3 regions of the Paenibacillus sp. FSL R7-0163 genome follow, and region 1 is predicted to be linked to each of the others. Evidence: riboswitches for the same ligand, from Rfam matches in the RefSeq annotation. Region 1 holds a riboswitch; each other region holds the start of a gene.
What was found. A riboswitch is a leader RNA that binds a small molecule or an ion and turns the genes downstream of it on or off. The one in region 1 is predicted to bind cyclic di-AMP.
Positions count from the first base shown of each region.

Region 2: linked by a shared signal. The riboswitch ahead of NST45_RS24510 (hypothetical protein) and the one ahead of NST45_RS01905 (TrkH family potassium uptake protein) in region 1 are both predicted to bind cyclic di-AMP.
Region 3: linked by a shared signal. The riboswitch ahead of NST45_RS26565 (C40 family peptidase) and the one ahead of NST45_RS01905 (TrkH family potassium uptake protein) in region 1 are both predicted to bind cyclic di-AMP.

Region 1 covers NZ_CP150224.1:440,881-446,040, forward strand. The annotation lists gene NST45_RS01900 (CPBP family intramembrane glutamic endopeptidase) at 1-1,342, opposite strand, end outside; cyclic di-AMP (ydaO/yuaA leader) riboswitch at 1,663-1,838, shown strand; gene NST45_RS01905 (TrkH family potassium uptake protein) at 1,903-3,261, shown strand; gene NST45_RS01910 (TrkA family potassium uptake protein) at 3,275-3,946, shown strand; gene NST45_RS01915 (IS110 family transposase) at 4,630-5,160, opposite strand, start outside.
Region 2 covers NZ_CP150224.1:5,586,215-5,591,374, forward strand. The annotation lists gene kdpA (potassium-transporting ATPase subunit KdpA) at 1-915, opposite strand, end outside; gene NST45_RS24510 (hypothetical protein) at 1,132-1,548, opposite strand; cyclic di-AMP (ydaO/yuaA leader) riboswitch at 1,801-1,990, opposite strand; cyclic di-AMP (ydaO/yuaA leader) riboswitch at 2,410-2,574, shown strand; gene NST45_RS24515 (hypothetical protein) at 2,643-3,197, shown strand; gene NST45_RS24520 (hypothetical protein) at 3,212-3,733, shown strand; gene NST45_RS24525 (hypothetical protein) at 3,774-4,226, shown strand; gene NST45_RS24530 (hypothetical protein) at 4,689-4,883, opposite strand; gene NST45_RS24535 (ABC transporter permease) at 4,915-5,160, opposite strand, start outside.
Region 3 covers NZ_CP150224.1:6,054,020-6,059,179, reverse strand. The annotation lists gene NST45_RS26585 (4a-hydroxytetrahydrobiopterin dehydratase) at 118-405, shown strand; gene NST45_RS26580 (cytochrome c) at 487-843, opposite strand; gene NST45_RS26575 (GNAT family N-acetyltransferase) at 971-1,456, opposite strand; gene NST45_RS26570 (C40 family peptidase) at 1,646-2,098, opposite strand; cyclic di-AMP (ydaO/yuaA leader) riboswitch at 2,143-2,285, opposite strand; gene NST45_RS26565 (C40 family peptidase) at 2,648-3,076, opposite strand; cyclic di-AMP (ydaO/yuaA leader) riboswitch at 3,134-3,272, opposite strand; gene NST45_RS26560 (hypothetical protein) at 3,490-4,320, opposite strand; gene NST45_RS26555 (M1 family metallopeptidase) at 4,332-5,160, opposite strand, start outside.

The sequences.
Region 1 (5,160 bases):
TTCGGAACACCTTTTTCAGCATAGGGATTCCGAAAAAGCGATAAATGGCTTCCTCAGATAAACCAGCGAGCCATGCGACGATAGGCAGAAGCCAAGCATATCTCATGTTATAAGGAGACTGGGTGGCGTCTGTAGTAGACCAATTGTGCAAGGTAAACGATAATATGATGAACATAACCGTCTGCACCCCTAGCAGAACGAAAGCCCACATGTATCCAGCCCGGATACTATCCAACACATATTGTCCATAGCCGGGCTCTTTGGCGCGGGGCCAAGGGTTCATGCCTCCCTCTTTTCGCCATAGGCCATTGCCGCCCACTAAAGAGAAGTAGAGCAAGGAGGACATCAGCAGGCTGTACAAAGCATAAATGATAAACATAATGACAGAGGTAATCTGTGCTTCTAGCCCTTCGCCTGTTGATTCAGGCAGCATATTATAGGTGCTGATCATCATGATTACAAAATAGGCTGAGCTTAGGAATACCCCACGTTTAAAGGAAGTATGCTCTCTTCTAAGAATACTGTAGACGAGTGCCAGAATTCCTAAAATCAGTGTGGGTATACCGTAACCGAATAATGTCAGCTTTTCCGCTAAAGAGGTCTGTCCTTGTACGTAGGAGGTATGCCAAGCCGGTGCAGAGAATCCGGCATTAAAGCTGGAGACCTGCTCTCCACTGAAATCAAAATAATAGTGCAATAAGGATTCGCCGACCTGAACAGTGCTATCCGTATACACCAGCCCATGGCTTCCTGTATTCGATTCAATTTGTAGCTTGGCAGGATTTACTTCCCATTCCTGAAGCCAAGGACGAGCAAGATTCTCCTTCTGCGCTAGAGTGAGGTCAGCTCCCTTGTCCTCTTTTGCACCAACGGAAGCGATGCCTGACCCCTCTTCGGAGGCAACTTTTGCAGCCTTTGAGAAAGCGACAATCTTACCGTTATACATATTGAGGTCAACGATGATTTGCGGCTCTTGCTCCGCTGAAGGAGTAAGCGTTGCACGAAAGACATCAAAAGGATATTTTTGATCCAATTTTTTCTTGGTGTAGTCCTCCACAAGCTTCTCGCGAGACATATAACCATAAAAGGAAGAGTCCGTCTCGTAAAGTACATTCCATTGATCGTTTGGTGCTTCGGTGTAGTTGAGCTTATGTTCTGCAAATAATATGGCTTGGTCACGGGCTTCTGCCTTGCTAATGACGGTGGTATCTTCACCTGTAGGGCTACTAAGCAGTGAAGGGGAAATCTGAAACATAATAAATAGAATAAGACCGATAATGCCCGAGATGATGAGCCTCTTGGAGAGGGCACGTTGCTGTAAGGGCTGGCCGACGGGATTCATGTAACGCCTCCTTGTTATGTACTGACAATGTTATGTTCCATTATAGTATTAGTGCCTGGTTGGTTACAAAAAACATTATATGTTCTTTTTATGGGTAATAGAGATAGTATAGAATAGTCATGTGAATTTATACCATGAATTTTATCGTGTTCATTTCTGCACGAATGATGAGAATCGGTGTAATTGCAGGGAAAACACGGAAAAGTGATGAGAAAAGGCACTCCTTTTGATGCAGTCTCTTTAAACCGCATTTTTTCATGCGAATGAGCATTAATTGTGTCTTTGTGAATTCACTAAATAACGTATATAATTTGTATGCAATTGTATAGTAGCCGAATTTCTGGTGAAAACGGGGGAACCATAAGAAGTGATGAAAAGTGGAGTGTACACGATAAATGGCACTTTCATCAGGGGTGAATTTCGTTCTGGGAACGAATAGGGCAGCCTGCACAGTCCGAATCCGACAGCTAACCTCGTAGGCTAATTTACTGCAGGAACCAAGTCAGCATTGGTTTTCCAGTGCTTTTTTTGTTGGAATTTTTGATAAGAAGGTGAGCAAAGTGGCTTCACAGTTTCGCAGGATTTCTGAATTTAAGTTTCTGAAGCTCTCGCCGCCGCAGATACTGGTGCTTGGTTTTGCATCGATTATTCTGATAGGGGCCTTGCTGCTTATGCTGCCCATCTCAAGCACAAGCGGGAATTCCGTGGAATTTATTGATGCATTATTTACTTCAACTTCGGCAACCTGTGTAACAGGGCTTGTTGTGCTGGATACCGGAACTTCGTTCACGATTTTTGGGAAAACCGTAATTATGATCCTGATCCAGATCGGCGGCTTAGGTTTTATGACCATGGCCACTCTATTTTCACTGGTGTTAAAGCGTAAAATATCTTTGCGGGACAGGCTAATCCTACAGGAAGCCATGAATCAAGGCTCTATGGAAGGAATTGTACGACTGATCCGGAGAGTCCTTATATATTCTCTTGTCATAGAAGGCTGTGCCGCCTTGCTGCTGTCTATTCGCTGGGCTTTTGATATGCCACTGGGAAAAGCGATTTATTTTGGCATATTTCATGCGGTGTCTATGTTTAATAATGCGGGGTTCGATATTTTTGGGGATTTTCGCAGTTTAACTGATTATGTATATGATCCGCTAGTGAATATTATTGTGATGTTTCTGATTGTCTCCGGCGGGATTGGTTTTATTGTAATGTCAGATCTGGTGGAGTTTCGGGTAACCCGCAGGCTGTCTCTACATAGTAAAGTTGTCCTGTCCACCAGCACAGGGCTGATTCTGATCGGAGCTCTGGTTATTTTTATATTCGAGTTTACTAACACTCGTACCCTAGGTTCACTGAATTTTGGCGGTAAAATATTATCGGCCTTCTTTCAATCCGTGTCTCCCCGTACGGCTGGCGCGAACACAGTAGATATTGCTGGACTTCGGCAGGCTACACAATTTTTTATAGTGATTCTTATGTTTATTGGTGCTTCTCCGGGCTCAACGGGCGGCGGGATCAAGACAACAACCTTTACGATGATGATTGGTGCTGTAATTGCTATGCTGCGTGGACGGGAAGATGTTGTGTTGTTCCGTTATCGGTTGGCTCAGGAGCGCATCTACAAGGCATTAACGATCACGCTGCTGGCTTTGTTGTTAATCGCCTCTGTGTCGATGATACTCTCCACAACTGAAGACAGTAATTTCTTGGCAATCTTGTTTGAGACGACCTCCGCCTTTGCTACGGTAGGACTGACTATGGGGCTAACTCCGGAACTGTCAGCGATCGGTAAGATTCTACTCTGTCTGACGATGTTTGCAGGTCGGCTGGGTCCACTAACCTTAGCGTATGCACTCGGTCCCAAACAGGGTAAACCACTGTATAAGTATCCGGAAGGTAAAATAATTATTGGATAGGAGTTAATTAGAAATGAAAGCACAGCAATTTGTAGTAATCGGCTTAGGTCGCTTCGGTTCAAGCCTGGCGCTTGAGCTGATGGAAATGGGCTACGAGGTGCTCGGCATTGACCACCATGAAGAACGCGTGGAGGAAATGAGCGATCAACTGACGCATACGGTAGTAGCAGATGCTACAGATGAGGGAATTATGCGCTCGCTTGGTGTAAGGAACTTTGATTGTGGGATTGTTGCGATTGGTGACAATATGGAGAGAAGCATTCTGGCGGCCATTTTGTTGAAGGAAATTGGAGTCAAGCAAGTGGTGGCTAAGGCAATCTCCATCCTTCATGGCCGCGCACTGTCGCGGCTGGGGGTTGATCGGGTTATTTTTCCGGAGCGGGATATGGGGATTCGTGTGGCACACCAGCTGGTGACGCCCAATTTGCTGGATTATATTGAACTGTCCAAGGATTATAAAATTGTCGAGCTGACCGTACCGTCCTGCATGAACGGCAGAAGCTTGTCTGATTTAAATACAAGAGCTAAATATGGCTGCAGTATTGTTGCCCTGAATAGGGAAAGTGGAATAATCGTCGCTCCAACTGCCCATGATTATTTAAGTGAAGGCGATGTTATGGTACTCATTGGTCCTAATGAAAGTATTGACCGTTTTGAGAGTGAAGTTGTGAACCAAGAATCATAGGAAAAGAAGCTGACTCAAAAGTAGTGAATTCTACTTGGGGGCAGCTTCTTTTTTATGGAGTAAAGAGTAGGAAAAGTAATGGATTTCACTATGCCATATGGCTATAGACCACGCGTAGTGTTCTAATATATTGGTTTGTGCGGTTGACGAGTTGTTAGGTGTGATATTCGTACGGCTGTAGTAGATGATTTGTGGTATCTGTGACGGTGGAATATGGGCGATATGCGTTCTTTGTTTGTACGATGTACAGAGTGGGTGTAACTAATTAGGGAAAACCTCCCTAAAAATAGCCGCTATTCGCTCTAAATGAACGACATTAGGGAATTCCTCCCTAATAAACAGTGGGATTCCTTTATTAGTTACTCAATCAGCCGAAAATTGGGGAAGTTTTCCCTGCTATGAACGAATTAGTCAATTCCCCTGTTTTCCCCTTTAAACTAGAGGGTTTTCAATCCCTTGGGCACAGAGACAAAATGCGAGTCGTCGGCTGGCAATCTGCTATCCGTGGGTTGGTTACCACATATTATGCCTACGTCGAAGGAGCTTCCGTAAACTAATTTCGCACGTTAGATCAGGGATCCTGTGCACAGGGAATTCACGGATTCTCCTCGAACCTTTCTCTTTGTCTCCATGCCCCAAGGATTCAAATCTTTTGGGTATGTTTTTATTTTTTTTCGTTTCACCTACGCCATTTTTCGTTCTGCCTCTACCGCAATCGACCAGATAAATCCAATTAACTCACGACCCACTGCTGCCATGGTTAAATTTCGGTGTTTCCCGCGTCTGACTAATTTTAAATACTTGCTGTGTAACCGTTCTTGGGCTTTCCACGACGTTTCATGGACATGAATACTCTGGCCCTCAAGACGCACTGCTAAATCTCCCTTGACGGCAGGGCGGTGACGGTAACTCCATGCGGACTCCACCAGTGCGCGCCGCACTCCGGAATTTCCGACTTTTGTAAGACTCCCTCTTTTGGTACTTGCTCCCGAGGAATATTCCCGTGGCACGAGTCCCAGGTAACTCATGAGCTGAGCCGGTGAACGAAAACGTTCGAAATTTCCAATCTCGACAACTAAAGTCATAGCTGTCAGCAGGGCGATTCCCCTCAGGCCTTGCAACGCTTGAATGACAGGTGCGTAAGGGCAGATCTGTGCTTCTTCTCGCATTGCGGCTTCAAGTCGCTTGATTCGCTCCTCCACTTCCCGGAGCTG
Region 2 (5,160 bases), 1.7 Mb from region 1:
ATTCCCTTTAGTTTCCGCATAATAATTCAGCCCCAGCAGCAGAACGAACAAGGTCATCATTGCTGTGAAAATCACCCAGCCCTGACGTTTGTTCTTAGCGAACAACCCGTACATATATGGCAAAGAGGCTGGCAACATCCACATAGAGAGAATCTCCAGAACGTTCGTAAGTGGATTAGGGTTCTCAAAAGGATGCGCTGAATTGGCTCCGAAGAAGCCGCCACCATTCGTACCTAAGTGTTTAATTGACTCCAAAGAAGCGACTGGACCGATAGCGATTTGTTGCGTCTGCCCTTCGAGTGTAGTGACCTCAAGCGATGGCTTGAGCGTTTGTGGCACATGCAATCCTACCAGCACCAATGAAACTAGCAGAGCTAATGGAATGAATACACGAATATGTGCTTTTACGAAGTCCTCAAAAAAATTTCCGACTGATTTCTGTCCTGTAATCCCTCTGACAAAAGCAACCGCAACAGAAAATCCGCTCGCTGCAGACGTGAACATCATCATCGTGATGACTGCCATTTGTGAAAAATACGATAGTCCCGTCTCCCCGCTATAATGCTGCAGGTTCGTATTGGTCATAAAGCTGATCACCGTATTAAATGAAAGCGTCTGTTCCATATCGGCAATTCCATTCGGGTTCAGCGGCAATCCCCGCTGTAATCTTAGAAAAATATAACTGAAAGCAACCAGTACGATATTAGTTAAAACAAAGCTGAGTGCATACTTCTTCCAGGACATTCCGTCCCGTTTTTTCAGGCCGATCAGCTTATAAATACCTTTCTCTGTGCCTGCAAACCAGCGATCCGTACGATTCGGTTCGTTAGAAAATACATGATATAAATACGTCCCCATCGGCTTGACCAACAAGATGAGAATTACAATTACGACGACTATTTGCAAAATGCCCATGAATGCCCCTCCTTAAAATTTCTCAGGATGAATCAACGCGTAAACCAGATATATAAACAACAGTAGGGTAACAGCGATTACTAGAATCACAGCTTATCCCTCCCCGTATCCTCAACTACACCTGCGCACCAGCGCATAAAGCCATAAAATAACCCGTAAATTACAGCTAACGAAGCCACCATATACAGATCCATCATATCTTCCGCACTCCTTCCATTATCCTTGATGAGGTGATCTATCGATTAGAAAATCAGCATCACCACTATGGGAATAGATTACATAGCTCGCACCAAGTCTTTTATAGACCAATCTAGGATTTATAGAACTTGTAATCACAAAAATTGGCTGTGTCGTCCAGGTACGGCACATCTGAATATAGCGGCAGCAAAGCGGAAAGCTGCTCTCAAACAGATATACCCTGCCTACCGGGAACGATGGGCGAAACCAAGTGCTCTGATGGCGGGTATCCACTAGAATAACCTGCTCGATTCCGAGCTCCTCTAGTAAAGCTTTCTCAGCCAGATTGTTGGTTAATCCCGCCATCTTAATACCCCTGAACTTCAGAAGTTTAATGAAATGTTCTCCCGCCTTTGTAGGCGCACATACAAGCACATATTCATTCTGATCCGTCATCTCTTTTTTCTCCTCCTGCTCATTTACAACAAGGAGGCAACGAAAATCTCCGAAAGGATGTTGACCTATCGTCATTTTCGGGCACAACCTAAAGCTCGGTTGTGTCACGTCATTAGACGCTGCCTTACAAATACCGCTAATGATGAATTTAGCGACCTCTTGGGGGAGGCCTCCATAAATGCTTTGCTTCTAAGAGCACAGCAAAAAGCCACAAAGGATCTCCTCTGTGGCTCGCTAGCGGTCACATTGCACTCATCCTCTCTCCATACGCTTACGAGGTTAGCTGTCGGATTCGGGCGGTGAGAGTCGCCCTACCTGTATAGATGCGAGCTCACTCGCACCCTCTACAGGATTCACCCCATAATCAGCTTCCGACTCTCACATCGGCTGCCGATTGTTGGTTCCCCCGCTTTCCTTATCGGAAATTAAGCGGATCAAATATTCGATTGTCGTTGAAACAGGAGTAATCATACTCTTATGCACGAAGACTTGTAAAACCTGAATGATGCCAAAATAATGCAAATTAAAAACTATTTTCCCATTAGATAGCGCTTACTTGATATCTAATCTCTCTATATCTCTTGTTTACTCGAGTTTCGAGCGTTTAATCGCTATCTATAACCCATGTGATTTTATTCACCTTTTTAGAGCGAAAATACTGCAAATTCCCTTTATAGGTAGAAACGCAAGAAGCTGAGGTTGAGCGAGAAAGAGGCGCGATAACACGCCATAAATACCTATTTACCTCGTTTTTCAGTCGTAGTCGGCAGGATATGGTTAAAATCGCTCTAAAAGAACATTTTCCGTTTTTTACAGAAAATCTTGAAAAGAGTATGATTCGGGTTGAATCTAATTCATGAAAAACAATCAACGCTGAGTTCCTGCATTCGCAGGGAACGGGGGAACCATCAGGCCACCTGGCCTACTTGGGGTGAATCCAAAGGAGACTGCGTAAGTCTCAATAGGTAGGGCGACTCTCACCGTCCGAATCCGACAGCTAACCTCGTAAGCGTAAAGAGAGAGACCCTTGATCCGCCACGCTTTGGCCCAGGTATATCTGCCTGTAATCCAAAACCGCAGCAGAGGTCCTCCTCTTGCTGCGGTTTTTGCGTTACCTGAGCCTATTAGGTGATAGCACGCTGGATGGGGTGAATGTTTTGAAGCACTATTATTTAGGGATACATCAAGGGCTGCTTGAGCCGATAAGTCTAAATTACGTTTGTTTCGGGGCCTTGTGGTTCGAAGAAAATAATCACAGGTACATTGTAGGTTATGCATTTGGCCAGAACCAGATCCAAGCCCTTCGCCAATTCAGTACACCTTCTTCTTGTAAAGACTGTTTAGACTCTAAGATTGTATATGAAATATATAAAAAAATTCGAGAACAACAACAGCAGCAGGATTGGTCATCGCATCAAAAACTCCCGTGGTTTACAGCCTTCAAGGAGCCTTGGAAAGATGTAAGCGCCGGTTGGTATGTCTTGAGATCCCGCAGCACCTTTCCCTTACATCTATCTGTTATACGGAAAGAGAAGTTCCGACTATGGCTAGAGCATACCGCAGTCTGTGAGAATAAAATGGAAATGCTCGCCTGTGTAGAAAAGGCTAGTGTCACTCATCAGGTAGACTTAAAGCTTTTGGAAATCTAAGGAGGAACCCTACTATGGACCAGCGCAGACTATCCCGCATTGAAGTATTTGTATTGGATGAACCCGAGCCTATTCACTATGGAATGGAAGGGGCTGAAGGCTGCCGTTATGGTATTCTGAAGCTCACCTGTAAGGGAGGTTGCAGTTGGGGGGCTTGTCTAATCTCTGCCAACACCAAAAATTTCGATCTCATTAAATGGAGTTCTTTTTTACGGGCTATCTGTCATTGCCGTCTTGAGGAAGCGCTGGATAAGGTCCGCCGCGAAGGTTCAGATTGGGAGCAGGTTAAGCTTGAGCTAGTTCAGGGTGCTTTGCAGGATTTAAAGGCCAAGCTCCAGGGTAAATCCTTGGCTGGGCATATTCAGCAAGGGCGTCTGTACAGTGTTGCAGCTGGGGGGAGCAATTCCAGAAGTGAACGGCTCTACTACAAACCTTCCAAAGCTTTTTCCACTGCCTCCCAGCAGAAACACAGTTGCCCGGAACCAGACACCGCCGATCTTATCAATAAATCCATCTCTTACTTTTCTATATTATAGATTCAAGCAAATCTCTCATTCTGAAAGGATCGTGTTCACCATGCCTGACCCCTTACCTCCCGTGTCCACCTACAGTGCTAAATTTGCAGAGTGTGTTCAAAAGTATACTAATGAAGTCTACGTACTCAGTTCCATGTTATTAGAACAATCTAATGAGGCAGACAAGGTTACTATCCGCACCTTCACAGAGCTTCATAAAATATATCGTCAGGATAACTTCGACCCTCAGTTATTCTCTATCCACGCTTACCGCACTTGTATTCGCCAGTGTGCTGATTCTTTTGCCCGGCGCTCTCTTCTATCGGCTAAGGGATTACCTTGGGAGGAACAGCTTGTGAAGGTATTGTGGTACGGCTTAAAGCTGCCTCTTTCTCAAATAAGCATTATTCTGCAAAAAAGTGTTCCTGCACTGAAAGCACAGCTTAGAGCTGTACGGGAGCAGATGACCGACCAAGCGGATATACGAACGAGCGCAAATCTTTCTATAATTTAGTCACTGACTAGAATTCAGACGATCTTTAAGCGCATGAAGCATCTAACGGACTCAGGAGCCTTTAATTGAAGCTTTTCCTCAAATTTGGCCGGCGTTCGGACTCCAGTAGAAATCCCGAGCGATGAGCGTCTCGGATCGTCTTCAAGCAGGCCCTAATCATCTTCCACCAAGGCAAGGCTTACGGACCCAGATGACATTATTTGCACGTTTATCGCCTTTTGAGCATAGTATCGGACTCCAGTGCAACTATTTGGTTAAAAGAGCTACTAATTCACCGTTTTTCATGCCAATAGCGACTATTGTGTCCGATATCTTGCCAAATCTCGATGATTGTTGCATTTAAGTGTTGCTGGGTCCGTTAGCTATATCAGCTCGTATACAAAGAGATTGCCAACGCAAAAACGGGGATATCCCAGCAACCATAAATGGCTGTTAGGATCCCCCCCGAAAATTCAGTACCTACTATTGTGCCTTACTCTTACGCGCCTTACTGTACATCCACAATCCTGCCAACATCCCCACTATAGCAACACCGGTCAATACGCCTTGAACGAAATCCATAAAAGTGGAGCCATCCGGAAGCATTCTACTAACCGAAGCCAGTGATACCGAACTCATTAAAAGCATAATGGTATATTGTTCGCTTGTAGACATCATTAGCACTCCTTAAAAGTTATATGGGGCCTTCTTAGATCTTGTATGCTTTCATTGCTTTTCTGATTTCTTTAATACTTGGGCGTTTGCCGTACATCAGTACGCCGGTACGATAGATCTTGGCTGCCAGCCATCCGAAGATGAAGGTAGTCACAAGCAGGATCAGCAGCGATACAATGACTTGCCAGATCGCCACCTCACCGACACCAATTCGGAGCAGCATCGTCAATGGTGAAGTGAAAGGTACATAACTCGCTATCTTAACCACTAGAGTATCTGC
Region 3 (5,160 bases), 1.2 Mb from region 1:
CCTTTATCCTGGCACATCCCTTGGACCTCAGAAGCTAAGGGATGTTTTGTTTAACGCCTAAGACAAGTAAAGGGAACTACGCACTTTACTGCAATTTTTTGTAAGGGAGGAAACGAATTGTTATTTACGGAAGAGGAACTGCGTGAGGAGATCACCAAGCTGGAGGGCTGGAAACTGGAAGATAATGTTATGGTGCGAAAATATATGTTCAGCCAATATATGAAGGGCATTGCGTTCGTTGATGAAGTAGCCACGATTTCAGAAGCCTTCGATCACCATCCACATATTACGATTGATTATAAAACAGTTACCCTGCGCCTGAAATCTAATGAAGAAGATGGGATTACAGCTCTAGATCTTCGAGAGGCGCATGAATTTAATGAAGCCTTTGAAAAAAATCATTAGTTTAGCCAAAATCATAAAATAAACGCCCGTGCACAGATAGTCACCTATCTCATACACGGGCGTTTTTGGTTGCTTGGCTGGTTACTTTTTCTCTGAGAGCCAGAGTGCGACGTTGGCGATCTCTTCAGGCGCTAGCTTCTCCTTAAAGGAAGGCATTTGACCACGTCCTTTAGTGACGATGCTGTAGATTTCCTCAGCGTCATGCTGGCCGCCTTCATTCTGAAGACTTGGTCCAACTCCACCTTGAAGCTGATCGCCGTGACAGGTGATACAGCTGGCTTTCACGGTTGCTTCTGCCTTTGCTACGTCCAGTTGAACTACCGGCATCGTGGGCTTATTTTCTTCCGCTACCTCTTCTTTACCCGGAAGTGTAAACATGAGTACTACCGCAAAGGCACAGGCGGCAAAAAACAAACCGCTCATGATCCATTTCTGCATCCCAATTCGTCCCTTCTATGTAAGCTGCTCCCTACATTATAGCTTATGGTGAAGCGTTATCATAGGGTTTGTGACAAAAAAATGAACGAGAATACAATCATTCTTATGAAATATATGGTATTTAATATCATTTGTCATAGACCATGCAATAAAAAGGTTTATCTCCTGTAGGTGTGCGGCGTTCATACGTATCTGTAATCGTAAATCCACATTTTTGATAAGTTCGTATGGCGCGTTGGTTCCAGGTCAGGACTTCTAGATCTATCTCACGATGAGGATAACGATTCAAGGCTGTCTGGACGATGGCATCCACGAATAGTTTGCCTAAACCATGGCCGCATAGATCGGGGCGCATCCCAACTCCTAAACGAACGACTCCTTCCATCGGGAACAACTGTGCGAATCCGCACAATACCTCTTGTTCATTTAATATGGAGATATATTGTTCCTCCCGGAGCTGCAGATCACCAAACTCGATGCCAAGAGCCTGCATCTGCTCCCACCGCATCCAGCCATAAATATTATATGGAGGCGTATAGCTCCACTTACAAATAGCTTCTCCGTGAATTGCCTCCATAGGAACTACATGAAAAGTTACCGAGGGATTTATCATAAAGTCATCGATCTCCTTTCACGAGGACATTGCTATATTACTAATTATATACAAAATGGGGGAGGTTCGACTCAGAAACTTTATATGAGAGAAATGTTTTACAAATTATGAGAGGGGTAAATAAGTAATAAGACAAAAAAACAAGCTCTCCTCCAAGAGTTACCTTGGAAAAGAGCCTATGTACGTTACTTATTGCACATCATCATTGTCTTCCGATTCAGCAGCAACCGATTGGTAAGCGTCTGTGCTCATAATGCGCTTGGCACCAACGTAGCGTTTCACGTAGTAGCTATCACTCAGAGAGCTAATCGTAACACCGCGTGAGGTAGAAGCGTGTGCGAACTTACCTTCACCGACATAAATGCCGACATGGGAGACACCTTTGCCACTTGTATTGAAGAATACAAGATCTCCGGCTCTTATATCATCACGGGAGATTGCTGTGCCCATTTGATATTGGGAACCTGATTGGTGTGGAAGGTTAATGCCAATCTTATCAAACACATACATTGTAAATCCGGAGCAATCAAATCCGTTAGTGGATATACCGCCGGATACGTATTTAGTACCGATGGCCTTGTCAATCACTTTATCCATTTTGGAATCTGCGAAAGCGCTTCCTGCTCCGATGGTGAGGATGATGGAAAAGCTTAGTACTGCTGCTGCTAACTTCTTCTTCAAAAGTGTATACCCCTTCCAAATGCCTACGAGGTTAGCTTAAGGGTTCGGTTGAAGGTCCCCTATGACCCCTCTATATAATGGAGGTCAATTCACCCAAAGTTGGTTCCCCCGTTTTCCTAATAGTTAGGAAACTCGGCTCATACTGTTGATTAGGATTAGCTTGTAATCAATACATGACAAAACCTTTGTAAATAACAACTTAATGATTACAAAAATGTTACTAAAATCTCACTGCGCTAATTGTAACAAACAGAAAGCCGCTTGGCAATCGTTTTTAACATATTAATGCAGAAAAATTGGCATTTTTACGGTAGAAAGGCATATGTAAGCGTTAATAATGACCTAATTTTTAATATAATTGCTATTTTTATCAAATAAACGTGTTTCAATTGGGCTCTAATAGTGTAAAAATATATTATGGAATAAAGAAAAACCCGAATTTGATTACGGGCATAATCAGATTCAGGTTCATATAGTTGTAATTGTGAGGTTATAGTTGTGAGGAAGGTTTCAATCGAAGGCTACAGCTTGATAAGCTGAAGTACTCATTACTCTTTTAGCGCCAACATAACGATTGGCCCAGTAGGCCTGACTGAGTGAAGTGATGGTCACTCCACGCGAAGAGGACGATTGTGCGAATTTTCCGTTTCCAACATAAATGCCGACATGGGATACTCCATTGCCAAGTGTGTTAAAGAACACTAGATCACCAGAACGCAGATTGCTTTTGGATACAGCAGTTCCAACGCTATATTGAGCTTTTGATGTACGAGGTAAAGTAAGCCCCACATTCTTGAATACATACTTTGTAAATCCAGAGCAATCAAATCCGGCAGTGCTTGTACCTCCGGTTTTATAGGCAACTCCAATAGTTTTTGAGATTACAGAGTCCATTTTAGAGTCGGCAAAGGCGCTTCCTCCACCAATAGATAACGCCATTACAAGTCCTAGCGCCGCAGCGACGCATTTTTTTCTTAAATTATGTCTTTTCAAAAGATGTACTCCTTCCAAGGCCTGCGAGGTTAGCTTAAGGGTTCGGTAGAAGATTCCCTATGATCCCTGTAAAGCGAGATCAATTCACCCAAAATATGGTTCCCCCACTTCCCGGTGCAAAGGAATTAGGCGTGTTAAGCACCAGAGAATGACGTTTCGACAGTTACACTTACGATAAATACATTTAGTTATGTAGGAATCGTTTCAATTGATTACAAAATTGTTACTAATAGCACAGGACTTATTGTAACAGAGCTTTTACGATTTTGCAAATACTCTTAAGTTATCCGTAATGAGAAAAAGTCCCAGCTCCTGAATACAGGAATTGGGACCTTTTTATTATGTCAAATAAGGTTGATTTATTGTGGAAATGCTTTGCTACGCCATAGATGATATTGTGCAGAGATTCCCCACATTTTTAAGAGCGTAGAAGGTAGTGGTGAGATTTGCCGTATTATAAGTGCCAGTAGGCCGGGACAGAACAGACCCGTCAGTCCGCACACTAGCAGTAAGAGCAGGCCTCCCGCACCAAGTACAATGGAAACACCTATAGCAGGAATCAGTGACCGCAAGCAGATGAACAGGGAGGAGAACATTCCTGTACCGCCGGTGTAACCAAACTGCATATATAGAAGAAACAGGCGCACGATAAAAATATATATAAGCCATGCCAATACGTATGGTACTAAATGAAGTAACAAAGCGTAGTTAAACAAAGAGGATAAGAACAGCCCGTACATTTTTGGAGCAAGCCAGTACAGCGGCAGCAGGGTCAGCACCCATTCGATTAGGCTAAAGACTAAGACAGGTAGTCCATAGATCTTCATGCCAGGGAAAAAGAACAGTCCACGCTCGCCCTTTCGCTCCTGGTGGAGCTCATGCAGCAATCCTGCCCTTATGAAAGGGGAAAGCAGAAGTCGCAAGACAACAAGCGCCAGAAGCATCCATAACCAAGTGCGTATCGCAGGGTCCGTATTCAAGCTGAACTGTCCCTCGATATAATACAACAGTCTGCCCATACCGCTGCCTCCGGCGTCTTTATCCGGATAGCGCAGTAGAATTGGAATAATAGCAGATCGGATGAAACCATACATAAAGTAGCCCCAGAGCAGTCGGTAGATGAAGAGCAGAATTAAAATATAAAATTGCTCCTTCATGCTTTGCCAGCCGCGGGTTATCGATGTTCTCACAATCATTCACCTCACCAGACAAGAGTTCCGAGCACGGTTTCAAGTAGTTTAGTTACACTTAATGTCCAGCGAGAGAGCGTCTTGGGCTCTATTTCCGCCAGCCTAAAGTTGTTTAGATGTTTGCTCTCCAATAAGATGGAATGTTCAGGGTCAATCTCAGCAGAGAGAAGAGGCTTATCGCTTAACAATTGAAACGTAGTCTCTACTCCTTCACCGTTCCAGACCCGCTGCACCGAAGAGCTGTCGGCGAATGTAAATTTCACGGGAACATCAACGTAATGGCTCCCTTTGTTTGAAATCTTCACTAATGATTCGTAGCTTGGAGCATCGCCGCTGTTATTTTTTTTAAAAGTAATCGTATCTACTGAGAAGTCAGGCGCTCCATCACCATAAATGTAATCATCGAAATAGGCCTGCCATGATTTTTTGGTTACCTTCTCAACGACTTTCTGAAAATCTGACGTAGCAGGATGCTGGAAACGGAACTTACGAGCGTAGGAGGACATGATGTTGTTCATTGCTTTGGTACCTACCTGGCGTTCGATATCTTTAAGTACAAGCTTGCCGCGGATATAAACATTTCGGCTATAGGAATCCGCCCCTGCATATTTCCACGTTTCCAGATTTAACGGCTCAGGTATAGTCACCAGGCTGGCCTGTAAAGGCAAATTAGACTTGATACCGTATTCTTGCTCCATAAGTCTGTCTTCGGCATAGGAAGTGAAGCTTTCATCCAGCCAGGCCTCCTCGAATTCATTACTGGCTACCATACCGTAGAAGTATTGATGGCCGATTTCATGAATGACGGTTCTTTCAAGTGAGGTATCTGGAGAAGAATCC